Regions from separate parts of the Pseudescherichia sp. L3 genome, predicted to be linked through region 3. Evidence: predicted binding sites of a transcription regulator. Region 3 holds the regulator's gene; each other region holds the start of a gene.
What was found. The regulator CRP, encoded in region 3, controls carbon source genes, mostly activating them, when cyclic AMP is high. The targets are predictions, from matches to a motif close to ATGTGANNNNNNTCACAT.
Positions count from the first base shown of each region.

Region 1: serC (3-phosphoserine/phosphohydroxythreonine transaminase) is a predicted target of CRP. The motif match lies at 1,530-1,547, and genes of this name have one in related genera.
Region 2: NR795_RS05870 (sugar transporter) is a predicted target of CRP. The motif match lies at 4,829-4,846, and genes of this name have one in related genera.

Region 1 is NZ_JANKYC010000001.1:636,774-643,617, reverse strand. It holds gene aroA (3-phosphoshikimate 1-carboxyvinyltransferase) at 1-274, opposite strand, end outside; gene serC (3-phosphoserine/phosphohydroxythreonine transaminase) at 343-1,431, opposite strand; gene NR795_RS03080 (DUF421 domain-containing protein) at 1,593-2,285, opposite strand; gene ycaO (30S ribosomal protein S12 methylthiotransferase accessory factor YcaO) at 2,424-4,190, shown strand; gene focA (formate transporter FocA) at 4,589-5,446, shown strand; gene pflB (formate C-acetyltransferase) at 5,498-6,844, shown strand, end outside.
Region 2 is NZ_JANKYC010000001.1:1,192,849-1,199,692, forward strand. It holds gene ydeE (efflux MFS transporter YdeE) at 1-428, opposite strand, end outside; gene eamA (O-acetylserine/cysteine exporter) at 620-1,516, shown strand; gene marB (multiple antibiotic resistance protein MarB) at 1,560-1,763, opposite strand; gene marA (MDR efflux pump AcrAB transcriptional activator MarA) at 1,794-2,177, opposite strand; gene marR (multiple antibiotic resistance transcriptional regulator MarR) at 2,195-2,629, opposite strand; gene NR795_RS05865 (MarC family NAAT transporter) at 2,871-3,542, shown strand; gene NR795_RS05870 (sugar transporter) at 3,564-4,754, opposite strand; gene NR795_RS05875 (GntR family transcriptional regulator) at 4,895-5,608, shown strand; gene NR795_RS05880 (enolase C-terminal domain-like protein) at 5,605-6,804, opposite strand.
Region 3 is NZ_JANKYC010000003.1:47,108-53,951, reverse strand. It holds gene pabA (aminodeoxychorismate synthase component 2) at 1-253, shown strand, start outside; gene NR795_RS15600 (aspartate aminotransferase family protein) at 333-1,553, shown strand; gene NR795_RS15595 (YccS/YhfK family putative transporter) at 1,550-3,631, opposite strand; gene crp (cAMP-activated global transcriptional regulator CRP) at 3,683-4,315, opposite strand; gene NR795_RS15585 (OsmC family protein) at 4,624-5,028, shown strand; gene NR795_RS15580 (phosphoribulokinase) at 5,069-5,938, opposite strand; gene NR795_RS15575 (YheU family protein) at 5,992-6,210, opposite strand; gene NR795_RS15570 (hydrolase) at 6,210-6,844, opposite strand, start outside.

The sequences.
Region 1 (6,844 bases), on a different contig from region 3:
GAAACAGCTCAACCTCTTCAGCAGACCGTAACGCGCCGCCGTTGCCGGTGACTTCACAGCGGGTACGATCGTCAGAGAGCGTGTAATGAACGCCTAACGCTTTCAGCGCATTGAGCATATGGCGCACGTCATCGCTGTCCAGCAGGTTAGTGAGGACGGTGGTGCCGTTTGCCAGCGCTGCCAGCAGCAGAGCGCGGTTCGAGACACTCTTGGAACCAGGCAGATTAATGGTGCCATCTACGCGCGCAATAGGTTGTAACGTCAGGGATTCCATGAAACTAAACTCTCAACTCAACATAATAAAAACCCCGCAGCAGGCGTGCGGGGGTGAAAAAAGCGCAATTAACCGTGGCGACGTTCGAAGTCGACCATGAAATCGGTCAGGGCTTTGACGCCCGCCAGCGGCATGGCGTTGTAGATAGAGGCACGCATTCCGCCGACGACGCGGTGGCCTTTCAGGGCATGCAGACCGGCGGCGAAGGACTCCTCCAGGAAGAGGTTGTCGAGCGTGCTGTCCGCCAGCTGGAATGGTACGTTCATGCGCGAACGGTTCGCGACCGCCACGTCGTTACGGTAGAAGTCGCTGCCGTCGATAACGCCGTAGAGCAGCTCGGCTTTCTGCTGGTTGATGGCATTCATCGCCGCAACGCCGCCGTTTTGCTTCAGCCACTTGAACACCAGGCCAGAGAGGTACCAGGCAAAGGTCGGCGGGGTGTTGAACATAGAGTCGTTTTCGTTCAGCACGCTGTAATCGAGAATTGACGGGCAGGACTTATGGGCTTTACCCAACAGATCGTCGCGCACGATCACCAGCGTCAGGCCTGCCGGACCGATGTTTTTCTGCGCACCGGCGTAGATAACGCCGTAGCGGCTAACGTCAAGCGGCGCGGAAAGAATAGTCGACGAGAGATCGGCAGTTACCACGACGTTATCGCCAAACTCAGGCTCTTCATGGATAGCGATGCCGTCGATGGTCTCGTTCGGGCAGTAGTGCAGGTAGGCCGCATCGTTAGAGAGCTGCCAGTCACGCATTGGCTTCACCGCGCGCAGTCCGTCAACGGTCGTTTTGGCATCAATCACGTTCGGCGTACAGTATTTATGCGCCTCTTTTACCGCGCTGGCCGCCCAGTAACCGGCATCAACGTAATCCGCCGTGGTTTTATCACCCAGCAGGTTCAATGGAATGCCCGCGAACTGACCGCGACCGCCACCGTGGCAGAACAGAACCTTATAGTTCTCAGGGATGCTTAACAGATCGCGAAAATCCTGCTCCGCCTCTTCTGCGCACTGGATAAACGGCTTACCGCGGTGGCTAATCTCCATGACCGACGTGCCAAGACCCTGCCAATCGCAGAGCTCCTGCTGAGCCTGTTTAAGCACCTCTGTCGGCAACATCGCCGGACCAGAACTAAAATTAAAGACCTGTGTCATTTCCTCTCACCACGCTGAAAGCAATAAGTTATTCCTGTGACATCGGTTGTACCATTGCACGTCACCCGCCGCAACGGGTATTCCGAAGACGGGAAGAAATGTGCGCTCAGTCACATAGCAGATTATTTTGTGCTGTTCTGCGACGGTGGCGAAAAACCCTGTCAGGTAATGCGAATTGCCCGGCTGGCCTTCGTCCATTCTGGACTTTTGCAGCGCGGACAGGGTTGTTTATCTCCTGCCTGCATCGCAATCACCTCGCTGCATTTTACGCAGGCGTAGTCGCCCGCCTCTGGCGCGACCATAAAGCGCGGTACCAGCCCCGCCGGCATCAGCGATAGCCCAGGGCGCACGTCCTCATCGCGATAGTAGTAGGTACTGATCTGCCCGTTGGTTTCCAGGATGGCCAGCCGAATCTGCCCCAGTTGCTCTACGCCGCTCACCCGCAGCTCCATATAGAACTCGACCTCGGTCAGGTTAGCCGCTCTAAGCTTGTCCCACGCCAGCTCGCCCTCTTCAACAATAATAATCGGCTTACCTTCCAGCAGATCCTCAAGCCGTTCACTGTGAGCCATGAGCCACATGACAAGCCGGTAGAACAGCGCCAGCGAGATAAACACCACCAGCACCGGCAGCATCGGCACGTCGTCATAGAAGGCAACGTCCCCTGCCGCCGAGCCGAGGGTCAGAATGATCAATACCTCAAAGAGCGACATCTGGCGCACGCCGCGCCGTCCGGCAATCTTCAGGAACAGAAAAACGAGGATAAAGGTATAGAGACTTCGCAGCGCGACCTCACCTAAAAAGTCGAGCGGCGCCTTGTCCAGCATCATACGATGCAAATCGAATGCTTTCATTTTCTTTTGCCTAAACAGGACGTTAGTTTCTACAAGCATAGCTCGCGCTTTTATTTTCGTCCTCTGGCGCAGGAAGATAGCGCCGTTCACCTAAAACCCGTATCATTGCGCGCTTTCCGTACGAATAAAGTGACGCTCATGACGCAAACATTTATCCCCGGCAAAGATGCCGCTCTGGAAGACTCCATCGCCCGCTTCCAGCAGAAACTGCTCGATCTTGGCTTCGATATCGAAGAGGCCTCCTGGCTGAACCCGGTGCCAAACGTCTGGTCCGTGCATATCCGCGATAAAGCCTGCGCCCTCTGCTTTACCAACGGTAAAGGCGCAACCAAAAAAGCCGCGCTGGCCTCCGCCCTTGGCGAGTATTTCGAGCGTCTCTCTACTAACTACTTCTTTGCCGACTTCTGGCTGGGCGATGAGATCGCTAATGGCCCGTTTGTGCACTATCCGAACGAGAAGTGGTTCCCACTGCCGGAAGACGACTCGCTGCCGGAAGGTATTCTCGACGCCCGCCTGCGTGCGTTCTACGATCCAGAAGGCGAGCTGGCCGCCGGCATGCTGATTGACCTGCAGTCAGGCAACGAAGAACGCGGCATCTGCGGTCTGCCGTTTACCCGTCAGTCAGATCAGCAGACGGTCTATATTCCGATGAATATCGTCGGCAACCTGTACGTCTCCAACGGCATGTCCGCCGGTAACACCCGCAACGAAGCCCGCGTACAGGGTCTGTCGGAAGTGTTTGAGCGCCACATCAAGAACCGCATTATTGCGGAAAGCATCAGCCTGCCGGAGATCCCGCAGGAGGTGCTGGCTCGCTATCCAGGCGTGGTAGAGTCTATTGCTACCCTGGAAGCTGAAGGTTTCCCTATCTTTGCCTACGACGCCTCGCTGGGCGGCAAATACCCGGTGATTTGCGTCGTGCTGTTTAACCCGGCTAACGGCACCTGCTTCGCCTCTTTCGGCGCACACCCGGACTTTGGCGTGGCGCTGGAGCGTACCGTAACCGAGCTGCTACAGGGCCGTGGCCTGAAGGATCTCGACGTCTTCACCCCGCCGACCTTTGATGATGAAGAGGTCGCCGAGCATGCCAACCTGGAGACCCACTTTATCGACTCCAGCGGTCTGATCTCCTGGGATATGTTCAAGCAGGACGCCGACTATCCGTTCGTGGACTGGAGCTTCTCTGGCACCACCGAAGAGGAGTTCGCGACCCTGATGGCCATCTTCCGTGAGGAGGATAAAGAGGTCTACATCGCTGACTACGAGCATCTGAGCGTCTACGCCTGCCGTATTATCGTGCCGGGCATGTCCGACATCTATCCGGCAGAGGATCTCTGGCTGGCGAACAACAGCATGGGGAGCCACCTGCGCGAAACCATTCTTGCCCTGCCGGGCAGCGAGTGGGAGAAAGAGGCGTACCTCGATCTGATCGCCCAGTTGGACGACGAGGGTCACGATGACTTTACCCGCGTGCGTGAGCTGTTAGGCATTGCTACCGGGAAAGACAACGGCTGGTACACGCTGCGCATTGGCGAGCTGAAGGCGATGCTGGCGCTAGCGGGGGGCGATCTTGAGCAGGCCCTGATCTGGACCGAATGGACAATGGAGTTTAATGCCTCCGTCTTTTCCCCGGCGCGAGCAAACTACTACCGCTGCCTGCAGACCCTTCTGCTGCTGGCTCAGGAAGAAGAGCGCCAGCCGCTGCAGTACCTCAACGCCTTTGTCCGCATGTATGGCGCGGACGCGGTGGAAGCAGCCAGTGCAGCGATGAGCGGTGAAGCGCCGTTCTACGGTCTACAGGCGGCAGACGGTACGCTGGAAGCGTTCCCGGCTCACCGCTCCCTGCTGGCAGCCTACGAGAAGCTGCAGCGGGCGAAACAGGCTTTCTGGCCAAAAGAAGCGTAAATAACACCATAAGCTGTAGGCGTATTGCGACAGCCAGGCTATATTACGGGGCAATTTCATTGCCCCGTTTTTTATATATTTTTGCAAAGAATTATAAATGTAATAATTAGGTTACTCATAAGTAATATTCTTTATTGAAACTCAGGCGTATTGTTACTTTTTGGCAGAATTACTCCATTGTAATTAACGCGCCAGCGACGAGTCCAAAAAAAGATTCAAAACATTTTATAATTTTTAAACTTTATTTATTTTATAAAAATCAATTAGTTACGCATAAAAAAACCTAAAACCACAACATCAAAAGGCCTATAAGACGGGTGAGATATGATCCATATCAAGTTCTCTCCTATAATGCTTTGTTAGTATCTCATTGCCAACTTAATGAAGAGAGAGTTAGTGTGAAAGCTGACAACCCTTTTGATTTGATACTTCCCCCTGCGATGGCAAAAGTTGCCGAAGAGGCGGGTGTCTATAAAGCCACAAAGCGTCCGATGACGACGTTCTTCCTGGCGATTACCGCCGGGGTGTTCATCTCCATCGCCTTTGTTTTCTATATTACCTCCACCACCGGCACCGCCGCGATGCCGTACGGTGTTGCTAAACTGATTGGCGGTATCTGCTTCTCACTGGGCCTGATTTTGTGCGTTATCTGCGGTGCAGATCTCTTTACCTCGACGGTACTTATCGTAGTGGCAAAGGCCAGCGGCAAAATCACCTGGGGCCAGCTGGCTCGCAACTGGATCAACGTTTACGTTGGCAACCTGGTCGGCTGTCTGCTCTTTGTGCTACTGATGTGGCTCTCGGGTGAGTACATGACCGCTAACGGCGGCTGGGGACTCAACGTCCTGCAAACCGCTGACCATAAAATGCACCATACTTTTATTGAAGCCGTCGCACTCGGCATCCTGGCAAACCTGATGGTCTGTCTGGCCGTATGGATGAGCTACTCAGGCCGCAGCCTGATGGACAAAGCCATGATTATGGTCCTGCCGGTTGCCATGTTTGTTGCCAGCGGCTTTGAGCACAGCATCGCAAACATGTTCCTGATCCCACTGGGTATCGTGATTCGTGATTTTGCTTCGCCGGAGTTCTGGACCGCAGTCGGTTCATCTCCAGCCAATTTTTCTCATCTGACCGTGATGAACTTCATCACTGATAATCTGATCCCCGTAACGATCGGGAACATTATCGGTGGGGGTTTACTGGTTGGGTTGACATACTGGGTCATTTACCTGCGTGGCGATAACCATCATTGATGGCTGTTCCAGGCAGTAAATAAAAAATCCACTTAAGAAGGTAGGTGTTACATGTCCGAGCTTAATGAAAAGTTAGCAACAGCATGGGAAGGTTTCGTTGAAGGTGACTGGCAGAAAGCGGTCAACGTCCGTGACTTTATCCAGAAAAACTACGCTCCTTACGAGGGCGACGAATCTTTCCTGGCCGGTGCCACTGAAGCTACCACCACGCTGTGGGACAAAGTAATGGAAGGCGTCAAACTGGAGAACCGCACCCATGCGCCAGTTGACTTCGACACCTCCGTTGCGTCCACCATCACCTCTCACGACGCCGGCTACATCAACAAGGCGCTGGAGAAAATCGTTGGTCTGCAAACTGAAGCGCCGCTGAAACGTGCGATTATTCCGTTCGGTGGTATCAAAATGGTTGAAGGTTCCTGCAAAGCGTACAACCGCGAGCTGGACCCGATGCTGAAAAAGATCTTCACTGAATATCGCAAGACCCACAACCAGGGCGTTTTTGATGTCTACACCAAAGACATCCTGAACTGCCGTAAGTCTGGCGTGCTGACCGGTCTGCCGGACGCCTACGGCCGTGGCCGTATCATCGGTGACTACCGTCGCGTTGCGCTGTACGGTATCGACTTCCTGATGAAAGACAAATACGCTCAGTTCCTCTCTCTGCAAGATAAACTGGAAAACGGCGAAGATCTGGAAGCGACTATCCGTCTGCGTGAAGAGATCTCCGAACAGTATCGCGCACTGGGCCAGATCAAAGAGATGGCAGCGAAATATGGCTGCGATATCTCCGGTCCGGCAACTACTGCTCAGGAAGCGGTTCAGTGGACCTACTTCGGCTACCTGGCCGCGGTGAAATCCCAGAACGGTGCAGCCATGTCCTTTGGCCGTGTCTCTACCTTCCTTGACGTTTACATCGAACGCGACCTGAAAGCCGGTAAAATCACCGAGCAGGACGCGCAGGAGATGATCGACCACCTGGTCATGAAACTGCGTATGGTTCGCTTCCTGCGTACCCCTGAGTACGATGAGCTGTTCTCCGGTGACCCGATCTGGGCAACCGAATCCATCGCCGGTATGGGCGTTGATGGCCGTACGCTGGTCACTAAAAACAGCTTCCGCTTCCTGAACACCCTGTACACCATGGGGCCGTCTCCGGAGCCGAACATCACCGTACTGTGGTCTGAAAAACTGCCGCTGGGCTTCAAAAAATACGCAGCGAAGGTCTCTATCGACACCTCTTCTCTGCAGTATGAAAACGATGACCTGATGCGTCCTGACTTCAACAACGACGATTACGCTATCGCTTGCTGCGTAAGCCCGATGGTTGTTGGTAAGCAAATGCAGTTCTTCGGCGCGCGTGCTAACCTGGCGAAAACCATGCTGTACGCGATCAACGGC
Region 2 (6,844 bases), on a different contig from region 3:
ATATTGAGAAACGAGTAGTTTAGCGAGAACACTTTTGACTTCGCTGCCGGCGCCAGCGTATCGGAGAAGTAGGCTTTGACAACGGTGGCGAAGACCGAGTAGGCGCAGTTGATAATGGAGAAGAAGATCACCACCAGCACCGCATTATGACTCAGGGGAATGCCGATAAAACTGAGCACGAAGATGGTGATGGCAATGAGCATGTAGCGCTTCTTATCAAACTTATCGGCAAGAATGCCGAAGCCGAGGCTAAAGAAGACGCCGACGGTCATGGCCACGGTCATGGCCAACCCGACCCGATCAACCGCCATACCGTATTGGCTATTGAGGTAGATGGTCATAAACGGCAGCGTAGCGCCACGACCGATGGTTAACAGCAGTGATGAGGCGAGCAGTGCGATGATGGAGCGTTGCTGAGATGTGATCATGTTGTATCCGACAGTGCATTGTTTTCTATTTTTTGCGTTCACTATCAGCAATACCACGCTAAACGCGCACTGTATAGCGACCACATTTCTCGCATCGCACACGCTGACCTACCGAATATTGTGATCTGTCTCTAGACATATTTTTACGATAACGTAACATTTTTACAAAAGCTTAAACTTCAGGGGCAGGTATGACGCGGAAAGACGGACTGCTGGCATTGCTGGTAGTAGTAGTGTGGGGACTTAATTTTGTCGTCATTAAGGTCGGGCTGCACAATATGCCCCCCCTAATGTTGGCAGGTCTGCGTTTTGTGCTGGTGGCCTTTCCGGCGCTGCTGTTCGTCGCCCGGCCAAAGGTGCCGCTGCGTCTGCTGCTGGGCTACGGCCTGACCATCAGCTTTGGTCAGTTTGCCTTTCTGTTTAGCGCGATTAAGTTTGGCATGCCCACCGGACTGGCCTCGCTGGTCTTGCAGGCGCAGGCATTCTTTACCATCCTTCTCGGCGCGGCTACCTTCGGCGAGCGGCTTCAGCTGAAGCAGGTGCTGGGAATTACGCTGGCGGTGTTTGGCGTGCTGGTGCTGGCGGAATCCAGCCTCAGCGGTCAGAACGTGACCGTGCTGGGCTTTATGCTCACTCTGGCGGCCGCCTTCAGCTGGGCCTGCGGGAATATCTTCAACAAAAAGATCATGCAGCATTCATCACGCCCGGCGGTGATGTCGCTGGTGGTCTGGAGCGCGCTGATCCCGGTGGTGCCCTTCTTGGTCGCCTCGCTGATCTTCGATGGCCCGGCGCTGATGGTGCAAAGTCTGGTGCAGATTGATATCACCACCGTGCTCTCACTGATCTACCTGGCGTTTGTCGCCACCATCATTGGCTACGGGATCTGGGGAACGCTGCTCGGGCGTTACGAAACCTGGCGCGTGGCGCCGCTCTCGCTGCTGGTGCCAGTGGTAGGCATGGCCAGCGCCGCGCTGTTACTGGATGAGACGCTGAATGGTCTGCAGCTACTCGGCGCTGCGCTGATCATGGCTGGATTGTATATCAATATCTTTGGCTTTCGTCTGAGGCCGTCGGTCGCCGCACGGTAAAAAAAGCCCCGCACAGGGCGGGGCAAGAACGTATTAGCCGTGCTTAGTTGTAATAGGGCACGCCTAACTCGTCGGATTTATCACTTCCGGAACCCATATGGTTTAAGTCAAACGGTGACTGGTCATGGGCGGAAGGCATAATCATCGCGTCGCGCTGGTTTTGTTCGCCAGGGTGCTGCTGCTCCGCATTGCTATAGCCAGAAAACAGCGCCAGCAGGGTAAGGGCGGCGGAGACGGTAAACTTCATGATTTCCTCGATACGTCTAAATACAGGCGATTAACAGTTGTAATGGTTTAACGGCAGCAGATAACGGGTCTCACCGTGCATATTGGTCATGCGATACTTATGCGGCGGCACGTCGAAATAGTTTTTAAAGGTTCGGGTCAACGTCTGCTGTGACTCAAAGCCGTAGCGCTCTGCCAGGTAGAGAATCGGCTCGTTGCTCTGCTTAAGCTTCTGTGCGATTTCAGTAAGCTTGCGGCTGCGGATATAGTGACCTAATGAGTGCCCGGTCTCTTTCTTAAACATCCGTTGCAGGTGCCATTTTGAATAACCCGAACGCTCGGAGACTTTCTCCAGCGACAGCGGTGACTCCAGGTTATCCTCGATCCAGTCCAATATGCTATGAATAGTAATGGCGTCATTATTGCGTCTGGACATCATTATACCTCTTCTGTTTACGGCAGTATTTTCTTGAGCAAGTACTCAAGGGTTGCCACTTCATCTGCCGTTAAGTTTTTTGTTAGTTCCTGATGCAGGTCTTGCCCCACTAATTTATGGCCTTGCTCACAAAGCGCTGCGCCGTCAGCGGTAAGCTGGATCAGCACGCCGCGCTTGTCATGCGGATTAGGCTGGCGCTCAATCCAGCCTTTGCATACCAGTCGATCCAGCATGCGGGTAAGTGCCCCGAGATCGACAGACAGCACTTTTTTTAGCTCCACCGGCGTGATGCAGGTCGCGCAGCGGATAGAGCAGAGCACCTTAAACTGCGTCGCCGTGATATCCAGCGGCGAAAGGTAATCGTTTAATAAGCGATCTTTTTTCTGGTTGACCATGTGGATCAAGCGGCCCAGTGGGATGATTTCGTTGAACAAGTCACTGGTGCTTTTCACGATGGTTGCCCCGGCAAGTAGATTAGTCACGGCAGATATTATTGCCGGGGCAACTATAAGTCAACTGAATGCATTAGCTTATGCCACAATTTGCTAAAACGTTTCACGTACCAATTTTTTAGCAATAACTAATAAATTAATAACTGTAAGTTATACATTGGCTTAGCGTATTGTCCTCTGCACGCGCAGGGGCTTTGCGCATATAATAGTCGTCAACTATCCGCTTCACGGAGTGCACCTTATGCAGGATCTGTTCAGAGCAATTGGATTAGGGCTAGTGGTGTTGCTGCCGCTGGCAAACCCATTAACCACCGTCGCGCTATTTCTTGGCCTGGCGGGCAATATGAATGCTGCCGAACGTAACCGTCAGTCGCTGATGGCGTCGGTCTACGTATTTGCCATTATGATGGTTGCCTGGTATGCCGGGCAGGTGGTGATGAATACCTTCGGTATCTCGATTCCGGGGCTGCGGATCGCCGGGGGACTGATCGTCGCCTTTATCGGCTTCCGGATGCTCTTTCCCCAGCAGAAAGCACATGAGTCGCCGGAGGCGAAGAGCAAAACGGCGGAGCTGATAGAGGAGCCCGACGCCAATATCGCGTTCGTGCCTCTGGCGATGCCCAGCACCGCCGGGCCGGGAACCATCGCGATGATCATCAGCTCGGCTTCCACCCTGCGTCACAGTTCAACCTTTCCGGATTGGGTGATCCTGGCTGCGCCGCCGCTGATTTTCCTGCTTGTGTCGGTGATCCTTTGGGGGTGTCTGCGCAGTTCGGGTGCGGTGATGCGGCTGGTGGGTAAAAGCGGTATTGAGGCCATCTCCCGGCTGATGGGCTTTCTGCTGGTCTGCATGGGGGTGCAGTTTATTATTAACGGGGTGCTGGAGATTATCTCCAGCTACCCACTTTCGTAGCAGCAACGCCCGGCGTAAACGCTATTGGGGCTGCTCTTCCAACACCGTGGGCCAGCGGCGGAATATCACCACCGACCACACCAGCGCCGCCAGCGCGGGAACTGCGCCCACGTAACCCACGTTCGCCATCGACCAGTGCAGGCTCACCTGGTTACCCACCAGCGCGCCCGCGCCAATGCCGAGGTTAAAGATGCCTGAGAAGAGCGACATCGCCACGTCAGTGGCGTCCGGCGCCAGCGACAGAACCTTCACCTGCATACCGAGGCCGATGATCATAATCGCAATGCCCCAGAATACGCCGAGCACGGCGAGGTACGTTGTGCTGTGCGAGGCGGGGAGCATCAGCACCAGCGAGAGGGTCAGGACAGCAATGGCACCGCTCACCAGCGTCGACGCATGCAGGTTGCCCAGCTTGCCAAACAGGATGCTGCCGATGATCCCTGCGCCGCCAAGAATCAGCAGCAGGACGGTAGCGAAGCTGGCGCTCAGTCCCGCCACGTGCTGCACAAACGGCTCGATATAGCTATAGGCGGTGTAGTGCGCGGTTACCACCACTACCGTCAGCAGGTAGATGCTCATCAGCGCCGGGCGACGAACCAGCTGCGGCAGGCTTTTCAGCGAGCCGGAGTGTTCGCTTGGCAGCTTCGGCAGCAGCTTCGCCAGGCAGAGCAGGGTGATCAGCGCCCCAACGCCAATGATAAAGAAGGTAGTGCGCCAGCCGAAGTACTGCCCGACGATCCGGCCTATCGGCAGCCCGAGCACCATCGCCAGCGCCGTGCCGGTAGCCAGCAGGCTAAGCGCCTGGGCGCGCTTGCCCGGCGGTGCCACGCGAATGGCGAGCGAGGCGGTGATCGACCAGAAAATAGCATGCGCGAAGGCAATGCCAATCCGGCTTACGACCAGCACGGTAAAGTTCCACGCCAGGAAGGAGAGCACGTGGCTGGCAATAAACAGCACAAACAGTACGATCAGCAGCTTGCGCCGCTCTACCTGGCTGGTGAGCAGCATAAACGGCAGCGACAGCAGCGCCACAACCCAGGCATAGATAGTGAGCATAATGCCCACTTCCGGGGTTTGCATGCCGAAGCTATCGGCGATGTCAGAGAGCAGCCCGACAGGAACAAATTCAGTGGTATTGAAGATGAAAGCCGCAACGGCCAACGTCACGACGCGCAGCCACGCAACTTTGCGTGAAACAGTGTTCGTTGTCATAAGGTTATAGTAGTGTTGACGAGGGGAAAAGATGGGGCGATCTTAAAACGTTCACTGGCGAAAACACAACCATTTTGTGATTTAGATCTCATTTTAAACCCGTAGTAAGCACGCGTTTTTCCCTAACCTTGATGGACACCATGAAAAAACGGGAATTTATTACTCAGGATCTGCTTAGCAAGATCTTCCAGACGGCCAGCGAGCCGTTACATAAATTACCCGCCGAGCGCGAACTCGCCGAAGAGTATGGCGTTTCGCGCTACACCGTGCGGGAAGCCTTAAAAAAGCTGGTCAGCATCGGCATTATTCGTATCGTGCAGGGCTCGGGTATTTACGTCAGCGAAAACGCACGCAGCAATCCGCTGGTTTATAACTCCATCACCGAAAAACGCTTTGACCAAATGCGCTATCGCCTGCTCAGCCTGCATAAACGGCTGCCCAGCAAGGAGCAGCAGCAGGTATTTGGCATCGGGGAAAATGAGTGGCTATGGTACTTCTGCCGCCTGCGCTACGTGGACGATCGCTGCACGCAGATTGAAACCTCCAGCCTGCCGCTGGCGCGCTTTCCTGACCTCAATCAGCAGGCAATTGAAAGCTCACTGCAACGTTATGCGATCGGCAAAGGCCTGACGCTGTCCCACTTCCTCACCCACTATCAGGCGGTGGCGGTGGACAAAGCCCAGGCCGCGCTGCTGGGCTGCAAACGCGGCACGCCTGCCATGAAAATAACCAATCGCGGCATACTTTCCGGCAGCGAGGTGTGGATCTTAAGCGAGGTGATCGACATTCATTACGAATGTACCTACGTTACGCCGTTCAATGCCGACAACCTGCGCTTTCGCAGCGGCAGTTAAGGCGTGTGCATCGCCCCGTTGGGCAGGCGGCTTTGCGTCCATTCGTGTGGACGATAGACCAGCGGGAAACGCGCCAGCGCCGCTTCATCAACCTGTATACCCATGCCCGGACGATCGAGCGGATACATATACCCGCCCTCCGCCTGCGGTGCGTTGGGGAACACCGCCAGGGTATTCGCCTGCGGCGGAATGAACTCCTGAATCGCTGCGTTATGCAGGTGAATATTAAGATGGGTATTCACCGCCACGCCGACGGGGGTCATATCCGGCGGCCCATGCCACGCCAGCCGCACGCCAAAGGCCTGGCACAGCACCGCCAGCTTGAGCGCTGGGGTAATGCCGCCGATTTGCGACACATGGCAGCGAATAAAATCGATCTGCCGGTTAACGATCAAATCGTGCCACTCGGCCGGGTTGTTAAACAGCTCGCCCATCGCCAGCGGCACGCTGCTGTGCGCCCGGATCTGCGCTAACCAACCGCTCTGCTGCGGCGACACGATATCTTCCAAAAACCAGGGCTGATAAGGCTCCAGCGCCTTCGCCAGCTGAATCGCCTGCTGCGGAAAAAGCCGCTCATGCACGTCATGTAGAATATGAAAACGGTGGCCGTACTTCTCGCGCAGGGCTTTAAACATAGCGATAGTATTCGCCATGTATTCGTCCTGATCGTAATAGGCGCCCGCCGTGGGTTCGCGTGTAGCATGCAGATCCTGCGGCGTGCCGCCGTAAAAACCGAGCTGGCAGCGAATGTAGCGATAACCTTGTGAGAGCAGAGCGTCTACCTGCGGATAGAGTTCATCCATGCTTTCACCGGCAGCATGACTGTAAACCGCAATCGCGTCCTTCGATTTCCCCCCGAACAGCTGGTAGAGCGGCATGCCCGCCAGCTGGCCTTTGATATCCCACAGCGCCATATCCACGCCCGCGATAGCGTTGTTCATCACCGGACCATTTCGCCAGTAGGCGTTTACCTGCATCATCTGCCACAGATCTTCGATGTGGTTGCCATCGCGCCCCATCAACAGCGGTTTCAGGTACTCATCCACCATGGTTTTGACCGCCAGCGGCCGCTGCTGAAACGTGGCGCAGCCATAACCAACGATACTCTTATCGGTGGTGACTTTGACCAGCACCAGGTTGTGGCGATCGGGGCGGGTGATGAAACATTCAACGTTGGTGATTAAAGTGGGTGTCATGGTCGCTCCTGACGGCTGACTGAAAGCAGATTGCGGGGAC
Region 3 (6,844 bases):
TACCCACAGCGGGCGGGGCGTGTTTCATGGGCTCAACAATCCGCTTACCGTCACCCGCTACCACTCGCTGCTGATCGATCCCGCTACGCTGCCCAACTGCTTCGAGGTGACCGCCTGGAGCGATACCCAGGAGATTATGGCTATTCGTCATCGGGAGTGGGATCTGCAGGGCGTGCAGTTCCACCCGGAGAGCATCCTGAGCGAGCAGGGGCACGCGCTACTGGCAAACTTTCTCAACCATGCCGATTTTTAGTTGCCATGCACTGATTTTTTATGCATATTTTGTGATTATATTTTCATAATCATTGCTGCATATAACGGATGGGCATGACATGGCAACTGAACAGAACGCAGTTACGCGCGCAACATTTGACGAAGTAATTCTGCCCATTTATGCACCGGCGGAGTTTATTCCGGTGAAAGGCAAAGGCAGCCGAGTGTGGGATCAGCAGGGCAAGGAGTATGTTGATTTCGCCGGCGGGATTGCCGTGACGGCGCTGGGCCACTGCCATCCTGCGCTGGTAGAGGCGCTGAAGAGCCAGGGCGAAACCCTGTGGCATACCAGCAACGTCTTTACCAACGAGCCGGCGCTGCGCCTGGCGCGCAAGATTATCGATACCACCTTTGCCGAACGCGTGCTGTTTATGAACTCCGGCACCGAGGCCAACGAAACCGCTTTTAAGCTGGCGCGCTACTACGCCTCTACGCGCCACAGTCCGTACAAAACCAAAATCATTGCTTTCCATAATGCCTTCCACGGACGCTCGCTGTTTACCGTCTCGGTTGGCGGCCAGCCGAAGTACTCTGACGGCTTCGGGCCAAAACCCGCCGATATCATCCACGTGCCGTTCAACGATCTTCATGCAGTGAAAGCGGTCATGGACGATCACACCTGTGCGGTGGTGGTTGAGCCGGTGCAGGGGGAAGGGGGCGTGACTGCCGCAACGCCAGAATTCTTACAGGGTCTGCGTGAGCTGTGCGACCAGCACCAGGCGCTGCTGGTCTTTGATGAGGTGCAGTGCGGGATGGGGCGCAGCGGCGATCTCTTTGCCTACATGCACTACGGCGTGACGCCGGATATCCTCACCAGCGCCAAGGCCCTGGGCGGCGGCTTCCCGATTAGCGCGGTGCTGACCACCGAGGCGATTGCCAGCGCCTTCCACGTGGGCTCTCACGGTTCGACCTACGGCGGTAACCCACTGGCCTGCGCGGTAGCGGGCGCGGCTTTTGACATCATCAGCTCGCCTGAGGTGCTGCAAGGCGTGAGCGAGAAGCGTCAGCGCTTTGTGAAGCATTTGCAGCAGATCGACGAGCAGTTTGACGTATTCAGCGATATTCGCGGCATGGGGTTGTTGATTGGCGCAGAGCTAAAACCTCAATACAAGGGGCGCGCCCGCGATCTGCTTTACGCGGCCGCCGATGAGGGCGTGATGGTGCTGAACGCCGGGCCGGACGTGATGCGCTTTGCGCCGTCGCTGGTGGTCACCGAGCAGGATATTGATGAGGGTATGCAGCGCTTTGCTGTGGCGGTGGCCAACATCACTCGGGCTTAATCTTTACTCCACCGGCGATTAAGCCAGATGCCATGATGCGGGCGCTGACGCCATGCCACCGACGAGATGGTGTGCATGCTGTTCAGATGCCCGATAATGCGCTGAAGATGCATCTCCATTGGGCTCATTGGACCCTGGGTGAGCGTCTCCGGCGCTTCAAGAATATTCGCGTCGCCGGAAGCCCCGGCCCCGTCATAGTCCAGCCGCTGCTGGCAGCGCTGAAGCGCAATTTCGCATGACTCGAGATAGCGCTGGGTCAGATCCGGCGTCAGCATGGTGTGCTCACGGGCCAGCGTCGTCAGGGCGTTTATATGCTCGACAATAAACTGGCTATGGGTCACCCAGAGCTTCATATCTTCCAGATAGTGGGTATTGAACCCCGGCTCCTGCATCGCCTGATTGAGCGAGTTAAAGAGGGCGTTGTGCGCCTGGTTGACCCGTATGCGCTGGTAGGCCAGCGGCGTCGGCTGCGGGTCGTCGCTGAGGATCAGGCGAATCGCATCCTGATCCTTCTCAATGGCATCATGGGCGTTTTTGCGCAGCAGACCGCTCTGCCACTGCGGCCAGAGCCAGACCATCCCGCCGAAGGCGATCAGGCAGCCAATCAGGGTGTCGATCAGCCGGGCGACAATAAAGTTCTCGCCGCTCAGGGTCAGGATCTGAATCGAGTACACCGCCGTAATGGTGAACCCCACCGTCGCCCAGCCGTAGCTCTTGCGAATAATCAGGTAGCTGATCAGCGTGATAAACAGCATGCCCAGCAGCGTATACCCCTCCGGGACATGGAAGTGCAGGGTAGCCCCGGCAACCGTTAACCCTGCCAGCGTGCCCGCCGCCCGGTGTAAAATACGTACCCGGGTAGCGCCGTAGCCGTTCTGCGTGACCAGCAGTACCGTCATCAGGATCCAGTAGGGCTTCGGCAGATGCAGGGCGCTGCCCATCAGGCTGGCGATACTCAGCATGACGCTGATGCGGGCAGCATTACGCAGCGCCGGAGATTTCAGCGACAGGTAGCTTTTTAGCGCCTCCCACAGCGGCTGGCGGCGTTGCTGGTCGGCCATCAGGTCGCGGCTATAGAGCGGACGCTGGGTACGCAGCACCCGGGCGATACGGCTAAAGTGCCAGGCACAGAACTGCCCAACCGGGTTTTGCGGATGCTGGCGGGCGATCTTCTCCAGCGCGCCAATCTGCTTCTCCATGGTGAAACGGGTCGGGTAGCGATGATACAGAATGTCGTCCGCCAGTACCCGAAGCCGGGCAGCGACCACCTGCGCATTCCAGCGGATCACCGCTTCGGCGTGGCTGCGCTCCACCAGCTTCTGCACCTCTTCCGGCTGGTGCAGGCTTACCGAGATGTGCTCCTGCAGATCCAGCGCCACCTGAAACGCCCGCAGCAGACGTTTGTAGTCGTTATGCTGGTTGGCAGCGAGCATATGCAGCTGCTGATAGCACTGGGTGATGAGATCCACCGCCTTTTGCTGACGCGCCAGCAGCGGTGGCAGGGCCTTCTCCGGATCGGCGTGCTGCGTCAGCAGGCTGTACTTCGCCTCGCAGTAGTCGGCGAGCTGGCGGTAGAGCAGGCTTAACGATTCGCGCAGGGGCTGCTCGCGCCACAGCCAGAACCAAAACCAGTTAAATGCCCCATACCAGAGCGTGCCAAGGGCGTAGATGAGCAGTGGCTCCCAGATCGGCATATTGCCCGCCAGGCTCAGGGTAAAGATAGCGGCGATAAGCGAAGCGGGCAGCAGGCGCGCGTGTAGAGGACTGATTTCCGCCGTGACGCCAAGCAGCATTGCCAGCCCGGCGAGGATCAGCGGGAGCGCAACGTTGGCCCCCAGCAGCAGCTGCACCGCCAGGCTACAGCCGGCAAACAGCGAGCCGCCGATAATCAGGCGCTTAAAGAAGCGTTTGTGTGGGGTATCGAGACCGGCAATGTTGCAGCAGGCGGGCACCAGCGAGAACAGTAGACCATGCTGAAGATGACCCAGCGCCAGGCCGATGGCCACGGGAAGACACAGCACCAGCGTTTGCCGCAGTGCGTAGTTAACTTCGGGGTGGTAGATTAACCTGCGCCACATGAGGAGGAGAGCAAAAACGGCGTCCGCGAGGCGATACGCCGTTTTTAAAGCTTAACGTGTTCCGTAGACGACGATGGTTTTGCCGTGCGCGGAGATCAGGTTCTGATCTTCCAGCATCTTCAGAATACGGCCCACGGTTTCACGGGAGCAGCCGACGATCTGACCGATCTCCTGGCGGGTGATTTTGATCTGCATCCCGTCCGGATGGGTCATGGCGTCCGGCTGTTTAGCCAGGTTCAGCAGGGTCTGCGCGATACGGCCGGTCACGTCGAGGAAGGCAAGGTTGCCCACTTTCTCAGAGGTGACCTGCAGGCGGCGAGCCATCTGCGACGAAAGGCGCATCAGAATATCCGGGTTGACCTGGATAAGCTGACGGAATTTTTTATAGGAAATTTCGGCCACTTCACAGGCGGTTTTCGCCCGTACCCATGCGCTGCGCTCCTGGCCCTCTTCAAACAGGCCCAGTTCACCGATAAAGTCTCCCTGGTTCAGGTAAGAGAGGATCATCTCTTTCCCTTCTTCGTCCTTGATGAGCACTGCCACTGAGCCTTTGACGATGTAATACAACGTTTCCGCTTTTTCACCCTGGTGAATCAGCGTGCTCTTCGATGGGTACTTATGAATGTGGCAATGAGACAAGAACCATTCGAGAGTCGGGTCTGTTTGTGGTTTGCCAAGCACCATGCGCGGTTATCCTCTGTTATAAGCTGGCGCCAGTCGCGGGACGGATCCGGCGGCTGGGGTTGCAATCATATGCTTCCCGAATCCTGGGAAGGGGGCCGTCAATATAGGCATGCGGCCTGTAATGGTTGAAGTCCTCTGCATACCTGCATAATGTCAATACATTACCGTAGCATCCTGACTGTTTTAGCATAGCTTTTGCCGTGTGTCTCCTGGTGTCTCGCTTCAGCTTGATGCATGTCGCCTTCCGTTGCGCGTTTTACTCGGCGCGCGTAATCTGTCGGGAAAATTGCCACTCTGGAGTGATGAAAATGCAAGCACGCGTAAAATGGGTTGAAGGGCTGACGTTCCTTGGCGAATCCGCCTCTGGTCATCAGGTGTTAATGGACGGCAACTCCGGGGATAAAGCCCCCAGCCCGATGGAGATGGTGCTGATGGCGGCAGGCGGATGCAGCGCCATCGACGTGGTGTCGATCCTGCAGAAAGGCCGTCATAGCGTGTCCGATTGCGAAGTGAAGCTGACCTCCGAGCGCCGGGAAGAGGCACCGCGTCTCTTCACCCACATCAACCTGCACTTTATCGTTACCGGCAAAGAGCTGAAGGATGCGGCGGTATCCCGTGCGGTGGATCTCTCGGCAGAGAAGTACTGCTCCGTGGCGCTGATGCTGGAGAAAGCGGTCAATATCACCCATTCATACGAAGTGATTGAAGCGTAACGTTAAAGGCCCGGTTAGCGTAGCGCCGCCGGGCACTATCTTATTCAATCTTCTTGCCTTCCATCAGCCGCTGCACCAGCGGCAGCATGATTAGCTCCATCGCCAGCCCCATTTTGCCCCCCGGCACCACCAGGGTGTTGATATGGGAGATAAATGAGCCTTGCAGCATCGCCAGCAGCCAGGGGTAATCTATCCCCTCCAGATCGCGGAAGTGGATCACCACAAAGCTCTCGTCCAGCGAGGGAATATTTTTGGCCGCAAAGGGGTTGGAGGTGTCGACCGTGGGGACGCGCTGGAAGTTGATGTGGGTGCGGGAGAACTGCGGCGTAATGAAGTTGATATAGTCATCCATCGAGCGCACCACCGAGTCCATCACCGTCTCCCGGGAGTGGCCGCGCTCGCTGGTGTCGCGGATCATCTTCTGGATCCACTCCAGGTTGATAATCGGCACTACCCCCACCAGCAGATCCACATGGCGCGCCACGTCGTGCTGGGGCGTCACCACGCCGCCGTGCAATCCCTCGTAAAAAAGAATGTCGGTGGGTGCCGGCAGCGGCTGCCACGGCGTAAAGGTACCCGGCACCTGGTTCCAGGGCACGGCTTCGTCGTAGGTGTGCAGATACTTGCGCGCCTGCCCGGTGCCGTTGTGACCATATTCGATAAAGGTCTGCTCCAGCAGGCCAAAGTCGTTGGCGTCCGGGCCAAAGTAGCTAATATGTCGCCCGGCATCGCGCGCCTTGCGGATCGCCATATCCATCTCCGGACGGGTATAGCGGTGGAAGCTATCGCCCTCCACCTCGGCGGCGCGTAGCCCGAGTTGGGAAAAAATTTTACGAAAGGCGAGGCTGGTGGTGGTGGTTCCTGCCCCGCTGGAACCTGTCACAGCAATCACCGGATGTTTGGCTGACATAGCGAACGACTCCCTGATAAACAGCAGAAGAGGGCGGATCGCCTGACGCAGCGTTATTCGCGAAACTGTTTGCGGGGCATAATATTGACCGTCTCGTGTAGCTCTGACCACACCAGCACGGCCTCACCCGTCTCCAACTGACGCTTTACGTCGGCAACCTTTTGCTCAAGCGAACGCTCATGTTCACCATAATCGGTGCCTTCGCGCAAGACAAAGCTCTCAATCAGGCTGTAGAGCGTCTCGGGTGGAACCTCTTGCCAGGGAATAATCATTATGCCTCCAGATAGGGTGCCAGCCAGTCGGGGATGCGCTTTTCAAGCCACATCTCTGGACGGCGCAGCGTGCCGCCAACGAAGCCAACGTGGCCACCATGTTCGGTCAACTGATACTCAATATTAGCGGGTAAATGGCCCGCCGCGGGAATGACGTGGTGATCCATAAAGGGATCGTCTTTGGCATGGATAATCAGCGTCGGCTTGCGGATCTGCGGCAGGAGCGGCATGGCGCTGCTTCGGCGGTAGTAGTCGATGGCATCATCGAACCCGTGCGCCTTTGCCGTGATCAGGTCATCAAACTCACGGATGCGGCGTACGCGCTTGAGCTGGGCGAGATCGATCGGCAGGGAGCCGGGATAGGCCTTGAGTTTGCGCGTGGCGTTGGCTTTCAGCAGGTTCAGCAGGTAGCGCTGGTAGACGCGTGTGAAACCCTTGTCCATATGGAGGCTACAGGCCTCCAGCACCAGCGGAGCCGAGACAATCACCGCCGCGTTGAGCGGCAGGCTGTCGTCCGCTTTAGCCAGCAGGCAGCCAAGCATATTGCCGCCGAGGGAGTAACCTACTGCCGCCGTGGGTGCCGGGCCCAGCTCACTATGCAGCCAGTGCAGGAACGCGCTGCCGTCTTCGGTTT